DNA from 2 places in the Nesterenkonia sp. NBAIMH1 genome. Region 1 is predicted to be linked to the other one. Evidence: riboswitches for the same ligand, from Rfam matches in the RefSeq annotation. Region 1 holds a riboswitch; the other holds the start of a gene.
The links. Region 1 has a riboswitch for thiamine pyrophosphate ahead of FS388_RS00920 (TenA family protein). Riboswitches for the same ligand answer to the same signal wherever they lie in the genome.

Region 1 (4,723 bases):
TCCTCAACCTCGCCGACTGGATGAAGGCCAACCCCTACGCCATCGCGCCGCTGCAGGGCCCGCAGACCGCAGCAGTATTCTTCGACAAGACCTCGACGCGCACGCGGATCAGCTTCGCTGCAGGGATCGCGGCGCTGGGAGGCAGTCCGCTCATCATCAGCCCGGGGGAGTCCCAGCTGGGCCACAAGGAGTCCATCGCGGACACTGCAAGGGTCCTGGATCGCCAGGTGAGCCTGATCGTCTGGCGGACCTATGAGCAGGCCGGTCTTGAGGAGATGGCCCAGTTCAGCAGCGTCCCCGTCATCAATGCGCTGTCGGACGATTACCACCCGTGTCAGCTGCTCGCCGATCTCCAGGCCGTCCGGGAGAAGCTCGGCACACTGGCGGGTAGGTCCTTGGCCTACCTGGGCGATGCGGCGAACAACATGGCGAACTCGTACCTGCTGGCCGGCGCGAACGCCGGGATGGATGTTCGCATCGCGGGACCGCAGGGCCACCTGCCCTCCCGGGAGGTGGTGCGGGCCGCCGAGGAGCGAGCGGCGCAGACCGGCGGTCGCGTGACCATCACGACCGACCCGGCTGAGGCGCTTCAGGGCGCAGACGCCGTCGCCACGGACACGTGGGTCTCGATGGGGCAGGAGGACGAGAAGGCTCAGCGGATGCGGCTCTTCGGCGACTACCAGATCAGCGCGGGGGCCATGGCGCTGGCCGCCCGTCATGCGGTGGTGCTCCACTGCCTGCCTGCCTACCGCGGAGCGGAGATCACCGCAGAGGTGCTGGACGGTGAGCAGTCGATCATCTGGGATGAGGCGGAGAACCGTCTGCACGCCCAGAAGGCGCTGATGGCCTGGCTGCTGGTGGAGTCGGGCCAGGCAGATCAGACGACGGAGCGTCTGGTGCGCGAGGCGGAGGCCGCGGGCCTATGAGCCGGGAGTCTGCCCGATCGCGCACCGCGCCTGCGACCAAAGCTGCTCGACACGCCAAGGTTCGCGACCTGATCACCCGTGGGAGCATCCGGTCGCAGGCGGAGCTGGCCGACAGGCTCTCCGAGGCTGGGGTGCGGGTCACCCAAGGGACCCTCTCGCGCGACCTGGTGGAGATCGGGGCAGCACGCGTCCGCGGAGCCGACGGCGCACTGGTCTACGCGGTGCCTGCCGAAGGCCCTGCCGGTGAGCTCCAGTCCGACCAGACGGAGGCCGCCACCACGGCGCGGCTGGCCTCGCTGTGCAGGGACCTGCTGGTCTCCGCGGAGGCCAGCGCGAACCTGGTGGTGCTGCGCACTCCGCCGGGAGCGGCGCAGTTCCTGGCCAGTGCGGTGGACCACGCGGGCCTGCACGAGGTGCTGGGGACCATCGCCGGCGACGACACCATCATGCTCATCAGTCGTGGTCCCTCGGGGGGAGAGGCCCTGGTGGCGCGCTTCGACGCCATGGTGGGCTGAGCTCAGCCCGTGGCCGCTCTGTCCAGGCCCATCTGCCAGAACGCCGCCTCAGCTCGTGAGGCAGTGGCAAAGATCTCTGCAATATCCTGGAACCGCGCCTCGGAGCCGCCGCGGGCTGCCAGCGCCTCGATGTGCTCGACGGCAGACCGCGCCGTCTCCTGGTACCACTCCGAGGAGTACTCTGCGATCCATTCGGCGTAGGGATGGTTCGGGTCCGCGTCTGCGGCAGGCTTGAGTCGCCGGCCGATCTCGGCGTAGCCGATGACGCACGGGGAGAGGGCCACGTGGAGGTCCAGGAGGTCGCCGGTGGCTCCCGCGTCGAGCACGAAACGCGTGTAGGCGATGTTCGCGGGGTCCTCCGGGGTGCTCTCGATGTCCTCGGGCGTCAGGCCGTAGAGCTCGCCCAGGCGCTTTACGTGCTGCTGCGTCTCGTGCAGGATGTTGCCGATGCCTTCCTGGGCGTAGCGCAGGTCCTCGAGGGATCGGGCTTTGTAGCCGATGAGGGCATAGGCCCGGGCGAACTGGACCAGGAAGTGATAATCCTGGATGAGGTACTCCCGGAAGGCGACGGGGGGCAGCGTCCCGTCCTCCATCTGCTGGATGAAGGGGTGGTCGGTATAGGCCTGCCACTCGGCTGGGGAGGCTTCCTTCAGGCGGTCGAAAAGGGTGCTCATGAGTGATCTCCGTTCTGGTAGACGGCGTTGAAGAAGTCCAGCTCCAGCGTCACGGACCGTGAGAAGAAGTCCTGGGCCGTCGGCGCATCCTGGGGGCCGACCCGGTCGAGCTCGGAGCGGAGGAACTCCACCCACTCGTAGAACGCCGGGCTGCTGTGCAGATCGATCCACTCCGCGTGGACGAAGTGCTGGGGCCTGCTGGTGCCTGCGCGGCGGGCCCAGTCGCCGTAGAGCCACTCGGCGACGGTGAGCACCGCGAGGACAGCCGCATAGTTCTGTGTGCGGGAAGCCTCGCGCATGATGGCTTGGAAGCCGGCGCAGGGGGCGGTATCAGGGGTTTCGATGCGCTGCTCCTCGCTGACTCCGAGCGCCTCGAAGGAGCGCAGGAAGTAGCTGTTCTCGTCGTCGGAGATCATTCCGGCGAATCGTCCGAACCGCAGGCGCGCCTTCATCGTGTCGGCGGAGGCCATGGCCGCGCCGAGCAGGGTGAGGAACGCATCGAGGAACCGGTGATCCTGAATGAGGTAGGCAGCCATGTGGTGGTCGCTGACAGTGCCTGCGAGGAGCTCATCGACGAAGCGGTGGCCGACTGCGCCGTCCCAGGCCGGCTGGTTCTGCTCCTTGAGCTCAGTGCTGAATCTCTCGGCCATCTCTCTCCTTCTGCTGGGGTCGATCCGGGACCGACGAGAAGGGAGAGGGTGCGCTGCCGCGAGAAGGCTGCGGGCAGCTCGCCAGTCCCTTCGCCGGTATCAGCCGGATCAGGTTCAAAGGGTCGACGCACCGTCCGCGCTGCGGCTCAGCGTCATCTCAGTCCCTTTGGCGGGACGCCCCTCGGGTGTGACTCAGGCTACATCATGAGGAGGTGTACTCGTCGAGGAGGGATCGCATGCCCTCTATCCCGAAGACCTCGATCACCGCATAGGGATTCTGCCGCCCCCTGTGCACGTCGGCGCCTGCTTCGAGCAGCAGCCGAGTGATCTCTTCGTTCTGGCGGAAGACGGCGCACCCTACGGCGGTCTGGCCGCGGTCGTTCTCGCGGTCCGTCTCCGCGCCGCGCTCCAGCAGTCCCCGGACCAGCTCAGCCTGGTCGTGGTACGCGGCAAGGATGAGGAGGGTGTCGCCGGAGGAGTTGGTGAGATTGGGGGGAATGCCCTGGTCCACCAGGCTCAGCAGCTCCTCTGTCTTGCCGGCCCGGGCGAGGTCGAACATGGAGGCCAGAAATTCCAGCTGCTCCTCGGTGAGGTCCGCCGGTGATCCTGGGGTCTGCTGGTCTGCCATGGGCACCAGCTTAGCGAGCATGTCCATTCTTCGACCCGCTGTGCGACGCCGTGCGTCATCTCCGGGGCCCGCATAGAGTGGGGGAGCCGGATCGCGCAATCGATAAGTATGCATCGTACTGAATATTTATGTAGAATGCGGTTCATCAACCCTGCACACCCCATGAGGAGACTTCTGTGAGCGAGCGCATCGTACTGGCCTACTCGGGCGGCCTGGACACCTCTGTTGCCATCGGCTGGATCGCTGAGGCCACCGGAGCCGAGGTGATCGCTGTCGCGGTCGACGTCGGCCAGGGGGGCGAGTCGCTGGAGACCGTCCGTCAGCGTGCGCTCGACTGCGGGGCGGTGGAGGCCTACGTCGCCGATGCGCGTGACGAGTTCGTGGAGCAGTACTGCATGCCCACGCTCAAGGCCAACGGCCTCTACATGGATGCCTACCCGCTGGTCTCGGCCATCTCCCGACCCATCATCTCCAAGCACCTGGTGGCGGCAGCCCAGCAGTTCGGCGCCACGACGGTGGCCCACGGATGCACGGGCAAGGGCAACGACCAGGTCCGCTTCGAGGTCTCCATCCAGACCCTCGGCCCGGAGCTGAAGTGCATCGCCCCCGTTCGTGACCTCGCCCTGACCAGGGAGAAGGCCATCGAGTACGCGGAGCGCAACGAGCTGCCCATTGAGACCACCAAGAAGAACCCGTTCTCCATCGACCAGAACGTCTGGGGACGGGCAGTCGAGACGGGCTTCCTGGAGGACATCTGGAACGGTCCGACCAAGGACGTCTACGACTACACCGAGGACCCGGCCTTCTCGCCGGCCCCGGACATCGCGAGCATCACCTTTGAGGCCGGCATCCCGGTGGCCCTCGATGGGGAGAGCCTGAGCCCTCTGCAGATCATCGAGCAGATGAACCGTCGTGCCGGAGCCCAGGGCATCGGCCGGATCGACATCGTCGAGGACCGTCTGGTCGGCATCAAGTCCAGGGAGATCTACGAGGCGCCGGGAGCCATGGCGCTGATGGCTGCTCACCGCGAGCTGGAGAACATCACGCTGGAGCGCGAGCAGGCCCGCTTTAAGAAGACGGTGGACCAGCGCTGGACGGAGCTCGTCTACGACGGGCAGTGGTACTCGCCGCTGAAGAAGAACCTGGACGTGTTCATCGAGGAGTCGCAGAAGTACGTCTCCGGGGAGATCCGCCTGGAGATGCACGGGGGCCGCGCGACGGTCCAGGGCCGGAAGTCCGCCACCTCCCTCTACGACTTCAACCTGGCCACCTATGACGAGGGCGACGCCTTCGATCAGTCCTCGGCGCCCGGGTTCATCGACATCTACGG
Region 2 (4,723 bases), 580 kb from region 1:
GCGGTCAGCTCCTCCGCGCTCTGCTGGGCCTGGGCCGCGGTCAGCGCGGACTGCTCGGCACTGCGGAGCTGATGGCTGTGACGGGCTTCGAGCTCTTCGGCCTCCTCCTCCGCCAGCCGGGTGCGCAGCCCCGTCAGCGTCTCAGCGGCCTGCTGGAGAGCAGAGTGATCGGGCGTTCCCCCGAGGTCCACGACAGCAGGGGCGTCTGCATCGCTGTCGACGGCACCCGACCATCCGGCGCTGAAAGTGTCGGAGGCTTTCTGCGCCGCCGCCTTCGCCTGGTAGGCGGCCTGCTGATGACGCTCCTGAGCCCTGGTCGCCTCCCGGAACCACTTCTCCACTGTGCGGGCCTGTTCATGGCGGGCGCAGCGGGCCCGGTCCTCATCTGCCTGGTCGGAGGCGGCGGCATACGTCCGCCGCGCGTCCTGGTGCTCTGCCCAGCGGCGCAGCTCCCGTCGGCGCGCGGACAGCTCCTCCGCCAGGGCTCGGGCCTTATCTGCGGCCTCCCGGGCAGCCTCGAGGCGCCCGGTGAGCCGGCCGCGGCGCTCCTCCGCCCGGACGGTGACACGCTCCCCGAGCTGCTCTGGAGGGACATCGTCAAGGTCGGCCTCCTCCGTCCCTGCGCCCTCCTCGGCGGGGGGCATCAGGAGCGAGGCGGCGTCGCTGCGCAGGCGGGCAGTGAGCTGCTCGATCTGGGCTTCGATGCGTTCGCTGCGGGCCCGGGCCTCCTTGGCCTGCTCGTTGAGGCGCTCCTCCAGGCGTCGGAACCGGAAGGTGTCGAAGAGCTGTTCGAGGAGTGCCTGCTTATCGGCACTCTTGGCGTGCAGAAAGTCAGCGAAGTCTCCCTGAGGAAGCAGGATCACTTTGGTGAACTGCTTCAGGCTCAGCTGGAGGATGCCGCTGAGTTCAGCAGTAGCGGCTTTGATGCCTGAGACTCCGACGTCCCAGCCGTCCCCCGTCCATCGCTTCAGGCTGAGCGTAGGGTTGACCATCGTCTTGCGCCCCGCCCGGATGAACGAGGGTGTCCGACGTACCCAATAGCGATGCCCGCCGACGGAGAACTCCAGTTCCACAAAAGGGGCTCGCTCATCAGGCGCGTGGTGTGATTTGAGAAGGTTATGGTCTCTCAGCCCCGCTACGTTCCCGTAGAGGGCAAATGTCACGGCGTCGAGCACCGACGTCTTCCCGGAGCCGGTGCGGCCGCGCAGCAGGAACAGACCCTCGGCGCTGAGCTGATCGAAGTCCACGGTCTCAGTTCCGGGGAACGGCCCGAAGGCGCACAGAGTCATGGCGTGAAGCTTCATGCGCGCACCTCCTGGAGGGCTTCGGCGATCAGCTGCTGCTCAGCCTCATGAGGGCTCCGGCTGCGCACATGCTCCAGGAAGCCTGCGACCACCTCAGCATCGGTGCGGGCCTGCTGCAGCTTCTGCGAGTAGGTGGACCCGCTGGTGAGCCGGCCCGCCCCTGCATAGCTGAAGCTGGCCAGGTATGGGTAGCACTCCTGGACGCGCTGGAAGGCCTGCTCGGGCCGCTGCTCATCAGTGAGCTTCACCTGCACGTAGGCGTGTGACCACCGCTCCAGCGTCTCCGCGCCGAGGATCTCCTCGATCGTGCCGGAGAGGCGCTTGAGGGGGCGGCCGATGCTCCAGTCAAGGGCCGCGGCGCTTCCGTCGGCAGTGTCGTAGATCCACGCTCCCTTCTCCTGCTCCGCCTCGGAGAATGAGTAGCGGATCGGCGACCCGGAGTACCTGACGGTGTCCGTGAGGGCCTGCCGTCCGTGGAGGTGGCCCAGGGCTGCCCAGTCGAAATCGTCGAAGATCTCCAGCGGGACCACCGAGAGGCCGCCGACGGTGTCCTCGTGGTGCTCCGGCTGCTCCCCCGCGGCGACATCCGCACCGATGTTCCGCTCTGATGCGGAGGCCGTGCCCTTGGCGGCGAAGAGGTGCGCCATCACAATGGTGCGCGCCTGGGGGCTGCGCTCGGCACGATCGACCCGGATCCGTTCGGCCACGGCCCGGGTCACGGCAGTGTGGTGGGCACGCTCACAGCCGAGCTCCGCGGCGTGAAGCTGCGGCTCCAGGTAGGGGACGCCGTAGACCAGCACCGGGCCGTGCTCATCCTCCAGCTCAACGGGCACCCAGGCGTCTTCGAGTGCGCTGCGGATGTGCACCCCCGAGCTGCGCATCAGGCTTCGCCCGAACCCCAGCCGAGCCGCCGAGTCGTGGTTTCCGGAGGTGACGATGACCTTCGCACCCAGCTCCACGAGCCGCCCGAGGGTTCTCTCCAGCAGCTCCACGGCCCACTCCGGCGGCAGCGCCCGGTCATAGACATCGCCGGCGATCAGCACGGCATCGATGTTCTGCTCCCTCACCTCGGCGCACACGGCCTCACACAGCTGCTCCTGCTCAGTGCGCAGGCTGAAGCCGTGGAAGCCACGCCCAAGATGCCAATCGGAGGTGTGCAGGAAGCGCATAGGCCAAACCTACCGGTGCGGACGGACAGCCACGTGCGCGCAGCCCCGTGCTAATGTGACGCCCACCACCGCTTAGGCGGTGACAACTGAATACCGAACTCTGTCCGACAGGGGAGCGGCCGCCGATCACCGGCCAGTCGCTGAGAGTGGGCTTGAGGCCCAGACCCTTGAACCTGATCAGGCTAGAACCTGCGAAGGAAGTCGCTATGAACTCTTCTTCAGCGCTCTCACGCGCATCTGCACGGTCCGCATCCGCACGCCGCTCCATGCGCTGGAGCGTCTCCGACATCGTGGTGGCGTCCACACTCGCCGTCGCCTCCGGGGTCATCTTCTGGGGCTGGAACCTCAGCTACCACTTCGTGGGCAGCCTCTTCGCCTTCTATCCGCCGGTGGAGACGCTTGTCCACGGCATGTGGCTCTTCCCCGCCGTCCTCGGCGCTCTCATCATTCGCAAACCCGGTGCGGCGATCTACTGTGAGATGGTCGCCGCCGCCGTCTCCGCCCTCCTGGGCTCCCAATGGGGCCTCACCGTGCTCTCCTCCGGGTTCATGCAGGGGCTCGGGGCCGAGCTCATCTTCCTGGCCGTCATGTACCGGCGCTTCAGCATCGAGATCGCACTCCTCGGCGGGGCCGCCTCCGGGCTCACCGGCGGCATCACCTACCACTGGATCGTGCCCATGTACGCCTACGCACCCCTGGAGACGGCCATCCACATCGGCTGCTTCATGCTGTCCGGGGCCATCGTCGCCGGGCTTCTCCCCTGGCTGGGCACCCGGGCGCTCGCCGCCACCGGTGTTCTGGGACCGATGGCCTCGAGGAAGGCGCACCGCGAATCTCCGCTGGGCCGGACAAGCCCCCGCCGTGACCTCTGATCCGGCGGCCGTCCGGCCGAGCACCCGCACCACGACGCCGCAAGCTCCCTCAGCTGGAGCACAGGTTCTTGCCCGGGGTTGGACATGGCACCATCCCGACCGGGACTCCCCAGCGGTCGCAGGTCTGGACCTGCATATCCGACCCGGCGAGAAGGTCCTCATCGCAGGACCCTCCGGAGCAGGCAAATCCACCCTGCTGCACGGACTCGCCGGTGTTCTGCAGGACCAGGGCGCCGAAGCCCAGGGCGATCTGCTCATCGACGGCGCACGCCCCGAGGAGGCACGCGGCCGGGCCGGGCTCATGCAGCAGGACCCGGAGGCCGCCGTCGTGCTCTCCCGCCTCAGCGACGACGTCGCCTTCGGCCCGGAGAACCTCGCAGTCCCCCGGGACGAGATTCCGGACCGTGTCGCCGAAGCGCTGCGGGCCGTGGGGCTCGGTCACCTCCCCCGTGACCATCCCACCGCTCAGCTCTCCGGCGGTCAGAAGCAGCGGCTCGCACTGGCCGGCATCCTCGCGATGCGCCCGGGTCTGCTGCTGCTCGACGAACCCACCGCCAACCTTGACCCTGAGGGTGCCGACAAGGTCCGCGACGCGGTGATCGCCGCCGCCGAACGCACCGGCGCCACCCTCGTCGTCGTCGAGCACCGGCTGGCCCGCTGGGCCGAGCACATGGACACGCTGGTCGTGCTCGCCCCAGGAAGCGGAGTGAGCCGGCGAGCGCCCTCGTCGACTCTCAGCACAGACGGTGCCCTGCGAACGGAGCTCGCCGAGGCGGGCCTCTGGGTCCCAGGGTGGGACGGATCGCCACGGTCAGTCCCTGGTGACGCCGAGGGGATCTCCGCGCCGGCTGGAGGTGCTCAGCAGTCGGGAGTGCAGGGCAGCGATGTCGTGCTCCGGGCCGAGGGGCTGGCCGTCTCACGGCACAGTCCGCGCAGAGGGTGGCGGCGACGTCACTGCCCTGCCCCGGTGCTCACCGGGGTGAACCTCACCCTGAGCGCTGGCCGGGCGGTGGGCATCACGGGGCCGAACGGAGCTGGCAAATCCACCCTGCTGCTGTCACTGGCGGGCCTGCTGCCTCCGCACGCCGGCACGCTCACCCCGGACCCGCATGCGTGGAATCCGGCACAGCTGATCAGTCGTATCGGGATGGTTTTTCAGGAGCCTGAGCACCAGTTCGTGAAGCCCACTGTGGCCGAAGAGCTGAGGCTCTCCGCGGAGAAGGCGCGCACCGTCGACGGCCGGCCGCAGTTCGCTGAGACGGATGTCGAGGCACGAGTGGCCCAGCTGCTGCACCGCCTGCGGCTGGAGCAGCTCGCCGACGCCAACCCGTTCAGCCTCTCGGGGGGCGAGAAGCGCAGGCTCTCCGTAGGCACCGCC

Region 2: it holds a riboswitch for thiamine pyrophosphate, as region 1 does, so the genes downstream of both, FS388_RS11110 (ECF transporter S component) here and FS388_RS00920 (TenA family protein) in region 1, are expected to answer to the same signal.

Annotation. Positions count from the first base shown of each region.
Region 1 covers NZ_CP042335.1:199,969-204,691, reverse strand. Annotated here, with positions in the region: gene argF (ornithine carbamoyltransferase) at 1-926, shown strand, start outside; gene FS388_RS00930 (arginine repressor) at 923-1,441, shown strand; gene tenA (thiaminase II) at 1,444-2,115, opposite strand; gene FS388_RS00920 (TenA family protein) at 2,112-2,765, opposite strand; TPP riboswitch at 2,834-2,957, opposite strand; gene FS388_RS00915 (ankyrin repeat domain-containing protein) at 2,968-3,393, opposite strand; gene FS388_RS00910 (argininosuccinate synthase) at 3,570-4,723, shown strand, end outside.
Region 2 covers NZ_CP042335.1:2,308,120-2,312,842, reverse strand. Annotated here, with positions in the region: gene FS388_RS11120 (AAA family ATPase) at 1-1,304, opposite strand, end outside; gene FS388_RS11115 (exonuclease SbcCD subunit D) at 1,301-2,473, opposite strand; TPP riboswitch at 2,573-2,690, shown strand; gene FS388_RS11110 (ECF transporter S component) at 2,680-3,345, shown strand; gene FS388_RS11105 (ATP-binding cassette domain-containing protein) at 3,335-4,723, shown strand, end outside.